2 regions of the Corynebacterium suedekumii genome follow, and region 1 is predicted to be linked to the other one. Evidence: riboswitches for the same ligand, from Rfam matches in the RefSeq annotation. Region 1 holds a riboswitch; the other holds the start of a gene.
What was found. A riboswitch is a leader RNA that binds a small molecule or an ion and turns the genes downstream of it on or off. The one in region 1 is predicted to bind cyclic di-AMP.

Region 1 (6,705 bases):
TGGAATCCACGGACACGACCTGGACGGGGATGCCGTAGTCGGAGGCGTGGACGAGCTGGCCGTTGCCGATGTACATGCCCACGTGCGTGACACCCGGGTAGTAGCCGACGATGTCGCCCGGCTGCAGCTCCGCGCGGGACACCGGGGTGCCGCCGGCCAACTGCGCCTGCGAGGTCCGCGGAATCGTCTTGCCCTGCTGCTGGTAGGCCCAGTACATCAGGCCCGAGCAGTCGAACTGGTCCGGGCCCGCGGCTCCCCAGCCGTAGGGAGAGCCCAGCTTGGACATGGCCGCACCGACGGCACCCGAGCCCAGGGCGCTGAGGTCGATGCCACCGACGTCGATCGGGTTGTTCTTGTCGGCCCAGCGGGCCTGGGCGGCCGGGTCGAGGGAGTTGACCTGCTCCTCGATCTCCGCGATGCGGGCCTCCAGCTCGGCCTGCTGTTCGTCGAGCCGCTTCTTCTGCTCCTCCAGCTGGGTCTGCTGGAAGCCGGCCTCGGCCAGGGCCCGGGAGGCGTCGGTGTGGGCGCGACCGGCCTCGGCGGTGGCGGCGGCGAGCTCGGTGACGGCCCGCTCGGAGTTGCGGGTCAGCGTGGCCAGGTAGGCGGCGCGGTCGATGGCGTTCTGCGGATTCCGGGCGGCGATGGCGTTGGTCACCGGGTCAATCATCAGACCGCGGTACCGGGCACCGGCGACCTCGTCGACGTCGACCTGGTTGGCCTCCTGGGCGGCCACGGCGGCAGCTGCCCGAGCACCGGCCTCCTCAGCGTCGCTGCGCAGATCCGCCAGGCGTCCCTCACCGTCGGTGATGTCCACCTCGAGCTGTTTGACTTCCTCGTTCTTCGCGGCGGCCTCCTGGGAGACCTCCTCCATCGCGGCGATGAGGGTGCCGATGTCGTCCGCGCGCAGCGGGGTGCTCACAGCGGCGGTGCCGGTGACCAGCAGGACGGAGCCCACGGTGGCGGCGACGGAGAGTCGGAGGGAGTGACGGAGACCCTGGTGAGACAGCAAGACGGTACTTTCCGGGACGGGTGGACGGGAGACGAGATAACAATAGCGCCGAATCGTTGCCGAATCGATATCGCCACCTTGTCCGTGACTGGTGTGACGGAAGTGTCCGGCGCGGGCCTCCCGGCGAATGACGAACGCCCGTCCCGGCCGGATGAACGGCGGGACGGGCGGGGTCGCGATACCTCGCGGTGCGGCTTAGAAGCGCACGGCCGAGTGGATCGGCATGTAGTGCAGCGGGCGCTCGGCGACCGGGGAGCCGGAACCGAGGGCGTCGATGATCATGCCGTTGCCGACGTAGATGCCGACGTGGGAGGCACCACCGTAGTAGGCGATGATGTCACCCGGCTGCAGGGCGTCGAGGGAGACGCGCTGGCCGGCGGAGGCCTGCGCCTGGGAGGTGCGCGGGATGGACTTGCCCACCTGCTTGTAGGCCCAGGAGGTCAGGCCGGAGCAGTCGAAGCTGGACGGGCCGGCGGCACCCCAGGCGTAGGGGGCGCCCACCTTGGAGCGGACGGCGTCGACGATGGCCTGGCCGGAGGAGGCCGGGGCGGCGGTCGGGACGGTCACGGCGGCGGCGTAGTTGCCGGCGGCCGGAGCGGACTGCATGGACGGGACGAACTGCTCGATGTTCGGGACATTCTGCAGACCCTGGACCTGGTCGAGACCCTGGACGTCGACACGGACGTCAGTGTTCGGGACGACGACCTCGACGGCGCCGGCGACACCCGGGGCGAGGACGGTGGCGCCCATGACGGCTGCGGAGGCAGCTGCGACGCGACGGGTGGTGGTCTTGTTCAGGCGACGGTGCTTAGCCACTTCAAAATCTCCAGATTCTTCCTTGTGCCTACCGGGTTAGCTGTCGGGTGAGGAAAGGAAGCTTCCCTTTCCCACTCCACGTCACCGTGTGGGCGACGCTCTGGTGGGAATGAACCCCAGATATCTAACGTGGTGGATCCCCGGCTCCGTCTCAGCGGTGGTGCTGTACGAATTAGGCGTTGGTTCTCGGTACTCGGTTCATCCGGCGACTTCTGGCGAAGTCCCGCAATGTCTCGATCAGGTTACGAAACCGCAACGAGAAATGTCCAATGCACGGCCCCGGCGTGTCGCCGTTATCGAGCTGTTATCCACACTCCGGACCGCGGCGTCCGGCATCCATGACAGGCCGGACTGGTCGCCGCCTGCCAGTCCGACACGGCGATATCTCGCCGTAACCTGGGGATATGACCGCCTCCGGGACACTCACGGGTCGGGCCAGCACCCCTCCCCTCCTCTGAACGGCGCGTGTGAAAGTATCCGCAGTGATTCGAGTCACATCGGTGTCATCCCGGGGGAAACCCGTGATCTTTCGTGCGTATCACCGGCGGAATGGGGCGGCGAAATGCGGCGTCGGGGATGAGCGGGGCGTCGACAAGCAACAGGAAACCCGGCTCCCCGTGAGAGGGAACCGGGTTCCTTGGTGAGCGCAGTAATGCCGGGTGCTAGTCCAGCAGACCCTTCTCGCGGTCTGCGGCGCGGTTGGCCTCCTGGAGGTTCTCCAGCATGGCCTTCTCCTCACGCTCGTTGTCGTGATGGATCGCGTCGAGACGCTCTGCGATGTGGTCCGGATCCGGGCTGAAGGCACCGCCATGAGCCTGGACATCGGCGAAACCGAGCTGGTTCATGCGCTTGGGCACCGGGGCACCGGCGTAGGCCAGCGGCAGCGGGTGGCCGTGATCGTCCACCGGGCCGAGCGGCTGGTGGATCTCCACGAAGGCACCGTTCGGCATCTGCTTGATGACACCGGTCTCGATGCCGTGCTCGAGGACTGCACGGTCGGAGCGCTGCAGGCCGACGCAGATGCGGTGGGTGACGTAGTACGCCAGCGGCGGCAGGATGATGACGCCGATACGGCCGACCCAGGTCATCGCGTTGAGCGAGATCTGGAAGAAGTGGGCCACGTGGTCGTTACCACCGGAGATGGTCACCAGCAGGAAGAAGCTGATGGCCATGACGCCGATACCGGTGCGGACCGGAACGTCGCGCGGACGCTGCAGCAGGTTGTGGTGCGCATCGTCGCCGGTGGCCTTCTTCTCGATCCACGGGTAGGCGAACAGCAGGACCACCATGAGACCACAGACCAGGGCGACCCAGAACGCGGACGGGATGGTGTAGTTGCCCAGGTAGAGCTCCCACGCGGGCATGACACGGGCGACACCGTCAGTCCACAGCATGTAGACGTCAGGCTGGGAACCGGCGGAGACCTGCGAGGGATTGTAGGGGCCGATCGTCCAGATGGCGTTGATGGTGGTGAGACCGGACATCAGAGCCAGCACGCCGGCGGTCAGCAGGCCGAAGCCGATGGCCTTGGTGGCGAACAGCGGCATGATGCGGATACCGACGACGTTGTTCTCGGTGCGGCCGGCGCCCGGGAACTGGGTGTGCTTCTGGTACCAGACCAGCGCGAGGTGAGCTGCGATCAGGCCGAGGATGATGCCCGGCAGGATGAGCACGTGCGCGATGTAGAAACGGTCCAACATGAGGTCGGACGGGAAGTCGCCGCCGAAGATCAGCCAGTGCAGCCAGGTGCCGATGATCGGCAGGCCGACGATGATGGCGGACATGATGCGGAGGCCGACGCCGGAGAGCAGGTCATCCGGGAGGGAGTAACCCATGAAGCCCTCGGCCATGCCCAGGATGATCAGCGTGCAGCCGATGATCCAGTTGGCCTCACGCGGGCGACGGAACGCACCGGTGAAGAAGACACGCAGCATGTGCGCGACCATCGCCATCATGAACATCAGGGCGGCCCAGTGGTGCATCTGGCGGACGAAGAGTCCACCACGGACCTCGAAGGAGATGTCGAGGGCGGTCGCGTAGGCACGCGACATCTCGACACCGTTGAGCGGCAGGTAGGCACCGTCGTAGATCACCTTGGTGATCGACGGGTCGAAGAACAGCGCCAGGTAGACACCGGTCAGCAGCAGGATGATGAAGCTGTACAGCGCCATCTCACCGAGCATGAAGGACCAGTGGGTCGGGAAGACCTTGTTCAGCTGGGGCCGGACCAGACCCGACAGGGTGTAACGGGAATCAATGTTGTTGCCCGCTTGGGCGAGTTTGTTGCTCATTAGGACTTACGCTCCCAGAATGCCGGGCCGAGGGCTTCAATGAAGTTCCCCTTGGCGATGAGGTAACCCTCTTCATCAACGTCAATCGGCAGCTGCGGCAGAGCACGGGCGGCCGGGCCGAAGATCGGCTTGCCGTACTGCAGCGCGTCGAACTGCGACTGGTGGCACGGGCACAGGATGCGGTTGGTCTGGGCCTCGTACAGAGAGGTCGGGCAACCGATGTGCGTGCAGATCTTCGAGTACGCGTAGTAGTCGCCGTAGTGGAAGTCTTCCTGACCCTCGCGCTCGACGGCCTTCTCGGCGTCCTCGGAGCGCAGACGGATCAGCATGACCGAGTTACGCGGACCGTGGATCGAGTGCATGTGGTTCTCGTAGACGTCGCGGGTCGGATCGTAGTTCTCACCGTCGTTGACGTCTTCCTCGGTCAGCGGGTACACGGTCTCCATACCGCCGGCGTCGATGTCCTCGGGACGGACGCGGACGAGACGGGAGACACCCGCGGTGACGAAGTGGGTGCCGGCCTCGCCGGTGTGGGACTCCGCGATGGCGGAGGTGTCCCGGGCCAGGTACAGCTTGACGCCCTCGTTGTGCAGCGTCCAGCCGGAGGTCCACAGGGTGCCGTTGCCCATGATGCCGAGCTCGCCGGGCTTCCACGGGTTCTTGACCATGCCGCCGAGCGGGGCGACCACGACGAGGCCGGCGAGGATGCCGGCGCCGCCGAGCAGACCCTGGAGGGCCTTACGACGACCCAGGGTCGAGGTCTGCCAGGAATCGTTCAGCAGTGCGGTGATGGTGCGGCGGTCAACCTCTTCAGAGGGGCCGTCGTGGCGACGCTGCACCGAGATCTCCTCGGGAACGATCTTCTTCACGTACTGGATGACCGCGAAGCCGAGCGCCAGGATGGAGATGCCGGAGGTCAGGCCGAGCAGCGGGGTGTAGAAGGTGTGGAAGAGGTGACCCTCCTCGCCCAGGTTCTTGAACTCCCAGGGCCAGAAGATGTAGATGCCGAGGAACGCGATGGCGGCGATGATGCCGACGATCAGCCAGATCATGACGCCGCGGGCGGCGCGCTTCTCCGCCGGATCATTGGCGACCGGGAAGCGCTCCTTGCGGTACGCGACCGTCACGCCGTCGAGCTCGGTGCCCAGGCGGGCGAGCTCGTCGTTGCTCATCGCGTTGAGCTCCTGCTCGGTGTACTTCTTGTTCTCGTTGCTCATGAGCGCGATCCAATCCACATAGCGGCGGCACCCAGCAGGGTGATGCCGATGAACCACATGGCCATACCTTCAGAGACCGGGCCGAGGCCGCCGAGGGACCAGCCACCCGGGGACGGGGTCTCCTTGGACGCCTTGACGAAGGCGATGATGTCCTTCTTCTCCTCAGCCGAGAGCTGACGATCAGAGAACTTCGGCATGTTCTGCGGGCCGGTGAGCATCGCCTGGTAGATCTCCTGCTCATTCGCGGGATCCAGCGGCGGAGCATACTTACCGGAGGACAGTGCGCCACCACGACCGGTGAAGTTGTGGCAGGACGCGCAGTTGAGGCGGAAGAGCTCGCCACCGCGGGCGATGTCCTCGGCCGCGATCTGGCCGTCGTAGTTCTTGCCACGGAGTTCCTCCATGGCGATGGTGCCGTCCTCGTTGTAGACGAGCTCCGGGCCGCCACCGTTGGCAGCGACATAGGCCGCCATGGCCAGGGTCTGCTGCTCGGTGTAGCGCGGGGTCTTGCGCTCAGCCTGGGCGTCGTTGGACATCATCGGCATACGGCCGGAGTGCACCTGGAAGTACACGGCGCCCTCGCCGGTACCGATGAGGGACGGGCCGCGCTCCGGCACACCCTGGAGGTTCGCACCGTGGCAGGTGATGCAGGCGACGTCGTAGAGGTCCTTGCCCTCCTGGATCAGCGCCTGGTCATCCTGCTGCGCGGTGGCGATCTGGGCATCCGGGGTCAGCGCGGTGGCGAGCACGCCCGCACCGGTGAGACCCAGGGTGAGCGCGAAGGCGCCGGCGGCCGTGCGACGCATCTTGCGCCGGCTGCGGGCCTTCTTGGCCGCGGCGGACGACGAGGTGTCGCCGGCCGTGGCGTTGTTCGGGGTGGTTTCCATCAGTTTCCCTTTTGAAAATCGTGGCGGAAAGTGAATGGCTGTAGGCCGAGTGCTCGGCTGACTACGGCCTACTGGACTAGGTAGAGAGTGATGAAGACGCCGATCCAGATGACGTCGACGAAGTGCCAGTAGTACGACACGACCATGGCCGCGGTGGCCTGGGCGGGCGTGAACTTGGACTTGGCCAGACGCATGAGGATCACCACGAAGGCGATCACACCGGCGGTCACGTGGGCTGCGTGGAAGCCCGTGATGATGTAGAAGACGGATCCGAACACGCTGGACTGGATGGTCACACCGTGGTGGATCATCTCGTAATACTCGAAGGCCAGGAAACCGAGGAAGGCCACTGCCAGTGCCACGGTGATCCAGAACCAGCGTCGGAGACCGAAAACGTCACCCCTTTCAGCTGCGAAGACGCCGAACTGTGCGGTGAACGAGGAGGCGACCAGAATCGTCGTGATGATGAAGCCGTACACGACGTT
Region 2 (6,705 bases), 1.2 Mb from region 1:
ACCAGCTTCACGCAGGGCCTGGAGATGGAGGAGGACGGCACCCTCCTCGTGGGAACCGGTTGGACGGGCGAGTCCCGCATCTACCGCAGCACCCTCGACGGGCGGGAGCTGACGTCCCAGGATCTGGAACCGCACTTCTTCGGGGAGGGAATCACCCGGCACGGTGACACGGTGTGGCAGTTGACGTGGCAGGCGGGCCTGGCCATCGAGCGCGACGCGGAGTCCCTGGCGGAGGTCAGCCGCGTCTCCTATCCCGGCGAGGGGTGGGGTCTGTGTTCCTTCGACGATGAACTGATCATGTCGGACGGCACCGCCGAGCTGCGTCGCCTCGACCCGGACACCTTCGAGGAACGCTCCCGGTTCACCGTCACCCGCGAGGGGGAGCCGGTCGCCGGTCTCAACGAGCTCGAGTGCGTCGACGGTGAGATCTACGCCAACGTGTTCCTCACCACCGACATCCTGCGTATCGACGCCGCCACCGGCGACGTCACCGCCGTCATCGACGCCTCCTCCCTCCCGAACCGAGCCACCGACGACCCGAACCACGTCCTCAACGGCATCGCCGCGGTGCCCGGGACGGACCGGTTCCTCCTGTCCGGCAAGCGTTGGCCCGACCTTTACGAGGTCGAGCTCGTGGCCGCCCAGTAGGATCTGGGGTCATGGCCACCCGTAGACAGGCAAGGCAGAAGTCGCTGCTCCAGATCCTCGCGCTCGTCATCGCGGTGGTGATCGTCGTCGTGGCGGCGGTGCTGGTGCAGAACTGGTGGAACGACCGGCCGGGGCCGGATCCCCGCGAGGTGGCCCTGACCGGCAGCGTCGGCGGGGAGTCGGTCAAGGTCTCCCCCTACCTGGTGTGCGAACCCGGTGAGGAGTGCCCCGAGGGGGAGGTCCCCAACCTCCCGGTCGGTGAGGACGACACCCTCGTCCTCGAGCTGCCGGAGTCGGTGGCGGACCACGACTGGCAGCTGCTCATGATCTACGACGATCCGGCCGCCAACGACCAGCAGCTGCACGGCCCCAACGACACCGACCGGGTGGAGATCCCCGGCTCCGTCGACCCCGTCGGCGAATCCACCGAGCGCCCCCGGCTCCAGGTCGTGGAGGTCTCCTCGGTGATGATCGGTGACAACGACGCCGGTGAGGAGACCCCCTTCGCCACCGTGTGGTCGCTGAGCACCCTGGAACAGTAGCCCCGCCGGGTCAGGCGTCGAGCTCCTTGGCCACGGCGCGGAGAATCTCCGCCACCTGGCGACCGACCTTGCGGTCCGGGTACCGGCCTGCGGCCAGGCCCGGCTGGACCTGCGACTCCAGCAGAGTGAGCAGGTCGGAGATCATGCTGTTGAGTTCCTCCGGCTTGTGGCGGTGGGTGGGCCGACGGCGCGGGGTCTCCAGGACCTTGACGCGCAGGGCCTGCGGGCCGCGGCGACCGGCGGCGAAATCGAACTCGATGCGCTGCCCGGCGACCAGCTCGTCCACGCCCTCGGGCAGGACCTGCTTGCCCACGTACACGTCCTCGTCACCGGGGTTGGAGACGAAGCCGAAACCCTTGTCGGCGTCGTACCACTTCACCTTGCCAATGGGCACGATGCTCACCACTTTCCTACTCATTTTCGTGAACGCCCGATTATACCCGTCAGCCCCCTCCGACATAACCGGCCGCGCATCCCCGCGTCACCGTCACCCGACCGCGACTATGGCATGAATCACATTAGGTACCCCTTGCCCACTGACCTGCGACGATCGCACCCCATTTCCGACACCAACCGCAGCAGGCGAAAGATTTCGACCCCAATTCGTGAGTCCAGCGTGACTTAACCGTTATAAACCGTTACTGTGGCCCGCAGGCACAGCGACGGTCTGACATTCCACCTCCGACGCCGAACCCTGTCCAGGGCGGTGGAAGACCACGCGAACAGTGCACCACCACACGTGAATATCCCACTGGACAGGGGCGGGGAAACCACCGCGGGCCAGCCAGGTCCGCACCGGTCGACAGTTCGGTCACGAACCGTCGCCCTCGGGGTGAAGCCGCAGACGCGGCCGGGCACAGTGATCCTCCGCCCGAACCCGACAGCTCACCTCGCAGGCGTCTCACACCGAGAGGAACACTTCATCACCATGGCACGCCACTCCCGCAAGACCGTCTCCACCGCGACCAAGTTCGCCGCCACCACCGCCGCGTTCGGCGCCGCCGCAGCCCTGCTGTCCCCGGCCGCCGCTGCCGCCCCGGATTCCGACTGGGACCGTCTCGCACAGTGTGAGTCCGGCGGCAACTGGCAGATCAACACCGGCAACGGTTACCACGGTGGCCTGCAGTTCTCCCCCTCCACCTGGCGCGCCTACGGTGGCGGCGAGTTCGCCCCCTACGCCTACCAGGCCACCCGTGAGCAGCAGATCGCCGTCGCCGAGCGCACCCTCGCCGGCCAGGGCTGGGGCGCATGGCCCTCCTGCTCCGCCCGTCTGGGCCTGAACTCCGCCCCGACCCCGCGCAACGTCACCTCTGCCCCGGCCCCGGTCCAGCAGATCGTCGCCCAGGCCGAGTCCCAGGCCGCCGCCACCGGCACCTCCTCCGACGCCCTCGCCGTCGATGCCCTCTACGCCCTGGTCAAGGACACCTTCGCCCAGTACGGCCTCGCCGTCCCGGCCGAGGTCGAGTCCTACTACCAGGCCAACCGCCACGACTTCAACGCCTTCTACGGCGCCAACCGTCAGGTCATCGACCCGGTCCTCGGCCTCTAAGAAGCCGCCCGTCGTCCGCCCCCGCGATCACGCGGGGGCGTTTCGCGTCTCCGGGCCGGACCGCCCTGATTCGGGCATGACTGATCCCCGCTCCACCACCTCCCGAAACGAGGCGACGGAGCGGGGATCAGTGGTCAGCCGACCACGGCGCCCGCGGTGCTACTTGTTGAAACGGGTGTACGGGTGCACGTAGCTGAGCTGCTCGGCCGGGACCGGCAGCACCGTGTCATCGCCGAAGGGGCTGGACGCACCAGCCAGGTAGGAGGTCATTTCGGTCACCACGTGGCCGTCGCCCGGGATGTGCTTCGGCCATGCCGGGTCGACGAAGCCCTTCTTCTCTACGTTTGCCATGTGCTCCATTGTTGCAAACCCGGGGCCGAAAAGTAACTTGAACTGGCGTTAAAATCGGTCACACCATGACAGTCACCCCCGAACGTCCCGATTTCCGCACCTGGCTGGCCGCCCGCAGCGACGCGGAACTGTCGGAACTGCTTCGGCTGCGCCCGGACGTCGTCCTGCCGCTACCCCCGGGGATCACCCCGCTGGCGGCCCGCCTCGAGCTGCGGGCCTCGGTCGGCCGCGCCCTGCGCACCCTCACGGCACTGGAACTGGCCACCGTCGAGGCTGCCGCGGAGCTGGGGGCGGAACTGGAACCGGTCACCGCCACCGACATCATCAACGAGACCGTCGCCCGCGCCGGCGATCCCTCACCTGAGCAGGTGGAGGACGCGCTCGGACGGCTGGCCACCCTGGCGGTGATCTACGGGGACCCGGGCGGGCTGCTGCTCACCAGGGAGGCGATGCCCTCACTGCCGCAGGACTGGCAGCTGCTCGACGCCGACGCCACGACGCCGGCCGTCGGGCTGATCGACACCCTCCCCGCCCCACAGCGGGCGATCTTGGATACCCTGCTCGCCTCCGGCGGGGTGGGGCGCACGAGACACGCGGGCGCCGACGCCGACCCGTCCCACCCGATTCCGCAGTTGATCTCCGCGGGACTGCTGCTCCGGGTGGACTCGGGCACCGTCCGTCTCCCCCGCCCCGTCCGAGCCGCACTCCGCGGTGAGGAGGTCACCCGCCGCCCACTCATCCCCTCCGACCGGGTGAGCGGGCGGACCTCAGCGGCCCCGGCGGCCCAGGACCGGGCCGACCAGATCGGCGCCGGCGCCGGCCTCGAAGTGGCCCGGCACCTGCGCCAGCTCATTGACCTGCTGGGTGCCGGGCCCGTCGACCTGCTCAAGGAGGGTGGCGTCGGTGTGCGGGCGGTGACCACCCTCGCCCGCACCCTCGGGGTCGCCGAGGACGAGATGGAGCGCCTCGTCAGTCTCGGCACGGCGGCTGGACTGCTCACCCGCGACGGCGAGATTCTCGCCCCGACCCGTGCGGCCGACGACTGGCTCGACGCTGACCTGGCCACCCGCTGGCTCCGCCTCATCCAGGGCTGGGTCGACTCTCCGTGGGCGAGCTGGCTCGTCGGCGGGAAGGACGACAAGGGTCAGCCCATCCGCCTGCTGTCCGACCCCACCCGGCGCGATCACCTGCCCGGGCACCGCCGGATGATCCTCGAACAGTTCACCCGCCCCGCAGCCGGCGTGGGCCTCTCGGATGATCACCTCCGCGACGACTTCTTCTTCACCCACCCCATCGCCAGCACCCTGCTGCCCGACCGGACCGTGACCGCCATCGTCGACGAGGCCCGGTGGGTCGGGGCGGTCGCCGGCGGAACCGCCACCTCCCTGGTGCGTGCCGTCCTGGATCCGGAGGCCGACCCCGCCGCCGTCGCCGCCGACGTCACCCCGGGCACGGTGGAACGGGTGATCCCGCAGGCCGACATGACCATCCTCGCCCCGGGGCCGCTGCCGCGGGAACTGCAGACCGAGCTGGACCTGCTGGGCGACCTGGAGTCCGCGGGCCTGGCCAGTGTCTACCGGGTCACGGACGCCTCGATACGACGCGCTCTCGACGCCGGGCGCACCGCCGGCGAACTGCGGGACTGGCTCACGGACCATTCGCTGGGCGAGGTCCCGCAGTCCATCACCTACCTCATCGATGACGTCGCCCGCCGCCACGGCACCCTGCGAGGCGGACCGGCGATGAGCTACCTGCGGTGCGACGACCCGGGCCTGCTCGCCGAGGCCGCCCGGACTCCCGCCGCCGAGGAGGTCGCGCTGCAGGTCATCGCCCCCACCGTGGCGATCGCTCAGGCGCCGCTGGTCCGGGTCATCGAGGCCCTGCGGGAGGCCGGGTTCCAGCCGGTGGCGGAGGATGCCAGCGGCGCGGCCCTGGACATCCGGCCGGCGCCGGTGCGCCTGCCGGATCCCGACCGGCCCAGCCAGCGCGAGAAGGCCGGGAAGACACTGCCGGAGAGCCGGATCCAGGCGGCCGTCACCGCCATCCGGACCGCCGAGTCCTCGGGCGGACGGGCCGACTCGGATTCCTCTCAGACGTTGTCCATTCTGCAGGCGGCGGCGAGGAGTGGACGGACGGTGACGCTCGGGTTCGTCGACAAGCAGGGCCGGGCCGTGCACCGGGTGGTGACGCCGCTGACGGTGACCGGCGGGCAGGTCGACGCGCTCGACGAGGTCAGCGGGAAGGTGCAGCGATTCATGCTGCACCGGATCACCGAGGTTCTGCTGGGATAGTGCCCGGTCAATGCCGGGACATCAGCTCCAGCGTCTGACACCGGAGCCGACACTGAGGCGATTCGCGCCCGGTGTCAGACGTCGCTGCTGATTCCCGCCACGGCCGGATGCGCGGGACGACGCGGTGATGGTCAATAATGTCGGGCATGGCTTTCGGAGATGGACCCCTGATCGTGCAGTCGGACAAGACGGTGCTGCTGGAGATCGACCATGCCCTGGCCGATGAGGCCCGCGCCGCGCTGGCCCCGTTCGCGGAGCTGGAGCGCGCCCCGGAGCATGTGCACACCTACCGCATCACCCCGCTCGCGTTGTGGAACGCACGCGCTGCGGGGCATGACGCGGAGCAGGTGGTGGATGTCCTGGAGCGGTACTCCCGTTTCCCGGTGCCCCAGCCGCTGCTCATCGACGTCGCCGACACCATGTCCCGCTACGGCCGGGTCACCCTGCACAAGCACCCCGCCCACGGCCTCGTGCTGGAGTCGGCGGAACCGGCGATCCTCGCCGAACTGGAGCGGCACCGGAAGATCAGGCCCATGCTGGGCGCGCGGATCGACGACGAGACCATCGCCGTCCACCCTTCCGAGCGGGGCCGGCTCAAGCAGGAGCTGCTCAAGGTCGGCTGGCCGGCGGAGGATCTGGCCGGCTACGTCGACGGTGAGGCCCACCCCATCGCCCTGTCCACCGCCACCGAGCCGTGGGAGCTGCGGGACTACCAGCGTTATGCCGCGGACTCCTTCTGGGAGGGCGGTTCCGGGGTGGTGGTCCTGCCGTGTGGCGCGGGCAAGACGATGGTGGGGGCGGCGTCGATGGCGCGCGCCCAGGCGACCACGCTCATCCTGGTGACCAACACCGTCGCCGGCCGTCAGTGGCGCGATGAGCTGCTGCGCCGGACCACGCTGACGGAGGAGGAGATCGGTGAGTACTCGGGGGAGCGCAAGGAGATCCGCCCGGTGACCATCGCGACGTATCAGGTGGTCACCCGGAAGACGAAGGGTGAGTACCGGGCCCTGGAGCTCTTCGACTCCCGGGACTGGGGGCTGATCATCTACGACGAGGTCCATCTCCTGCCCGCCCCGGTGTTCCGGATGACCTCGGACCTGCAGTCCCGTCGGCGCCTCGGGCTGACGGCCACGCTCGTGCGGGAGGACGGCCGCGAGGGTGACGTGTTCTCCCTCATCGGGCCGAAGCGGTATGACGCCCCGTGGAAGGACATCGAGGCCCAGGGGTTCATCGCCTCCGCCGAGTGCGTCGAGGTCCGCACGACGATGAGCGAGTCCGAGCGCATGACCTACGCCACCGCGGAGACCGCGGACCGCTACCGCCT

Region 2: it holds a riboswitch for cyclic di-AMP, as region 1 does, so the genes downstream of both, QP029_RS07480 (resuscitation-promoting factor Rpf1 domain-containing protein) here and QP029_RS13215 (C40 family peptidase) in region 1, are expected to answer to the same signal.

Annotation. Positions count from the first base shown of each region.
Region 1 is NZ_CP126970.1:2,647,548-2,654,252, forward strand. It holds gene QP029_RS13210 (C40 family peptidase) at 1-1,006, opposite strand, end outside; gene QP029_RS13215 (C40 family peptidase) at 1,205-1,825, opposite strand; cyclic di-AMP (ydaO/yuaA leader) riboswitch at 1,836-2,014, opposite strand; gene qcrB (cytochrome bc1 complex cytochrome b subunit) at 2,488-4,116, opposite strand; gene qcrA (cytochrome bc1 complex Rieske iron-sulfur subunit) at 4,116-5,333, opposite strand; gene qcrC (cytochrome bc1 complex diheme cytochrome c subunit) at 5,330-6,220, opposite strand; gene ctaE (aa3-type cytochrome oxidase subunit III) at 6,289-6,705, opposite strand, start outside.
Region 2 is NZ_CP126970.1:1,485,341-1,492,045, reverse strand. It holds gene QP029_RS07495 (glutaminyl-peptide cyclotransferase) at 1-648, shown strand, start outside; gene QP029_RS07490 (DUF2771 domain-containing protein) at 660-1,190, shown strand; gene QP029_RS07485 (cold-shock protein) at 1,201-1,584, opposite strand; cyclic di-AMP (ydaO/yuaA leader) riboswitch at 1,930-2,104, shown strand; gene QP029_RS07480 (resuscitation-promoting factor Rpf1 domain-containing protein) at 2,119-2,739, shown strand; gene QP029_RS07475 (hypothetical protein) at 2,899-3,090, opposite strand; gene QP029_RS07470 (helicase-associated domain-containing protein) at 3,156-5,381, shown strand; gene QP029_RS07465 (DNA repair helicase XPB) at 5,528-6,705, shown strand, end outside.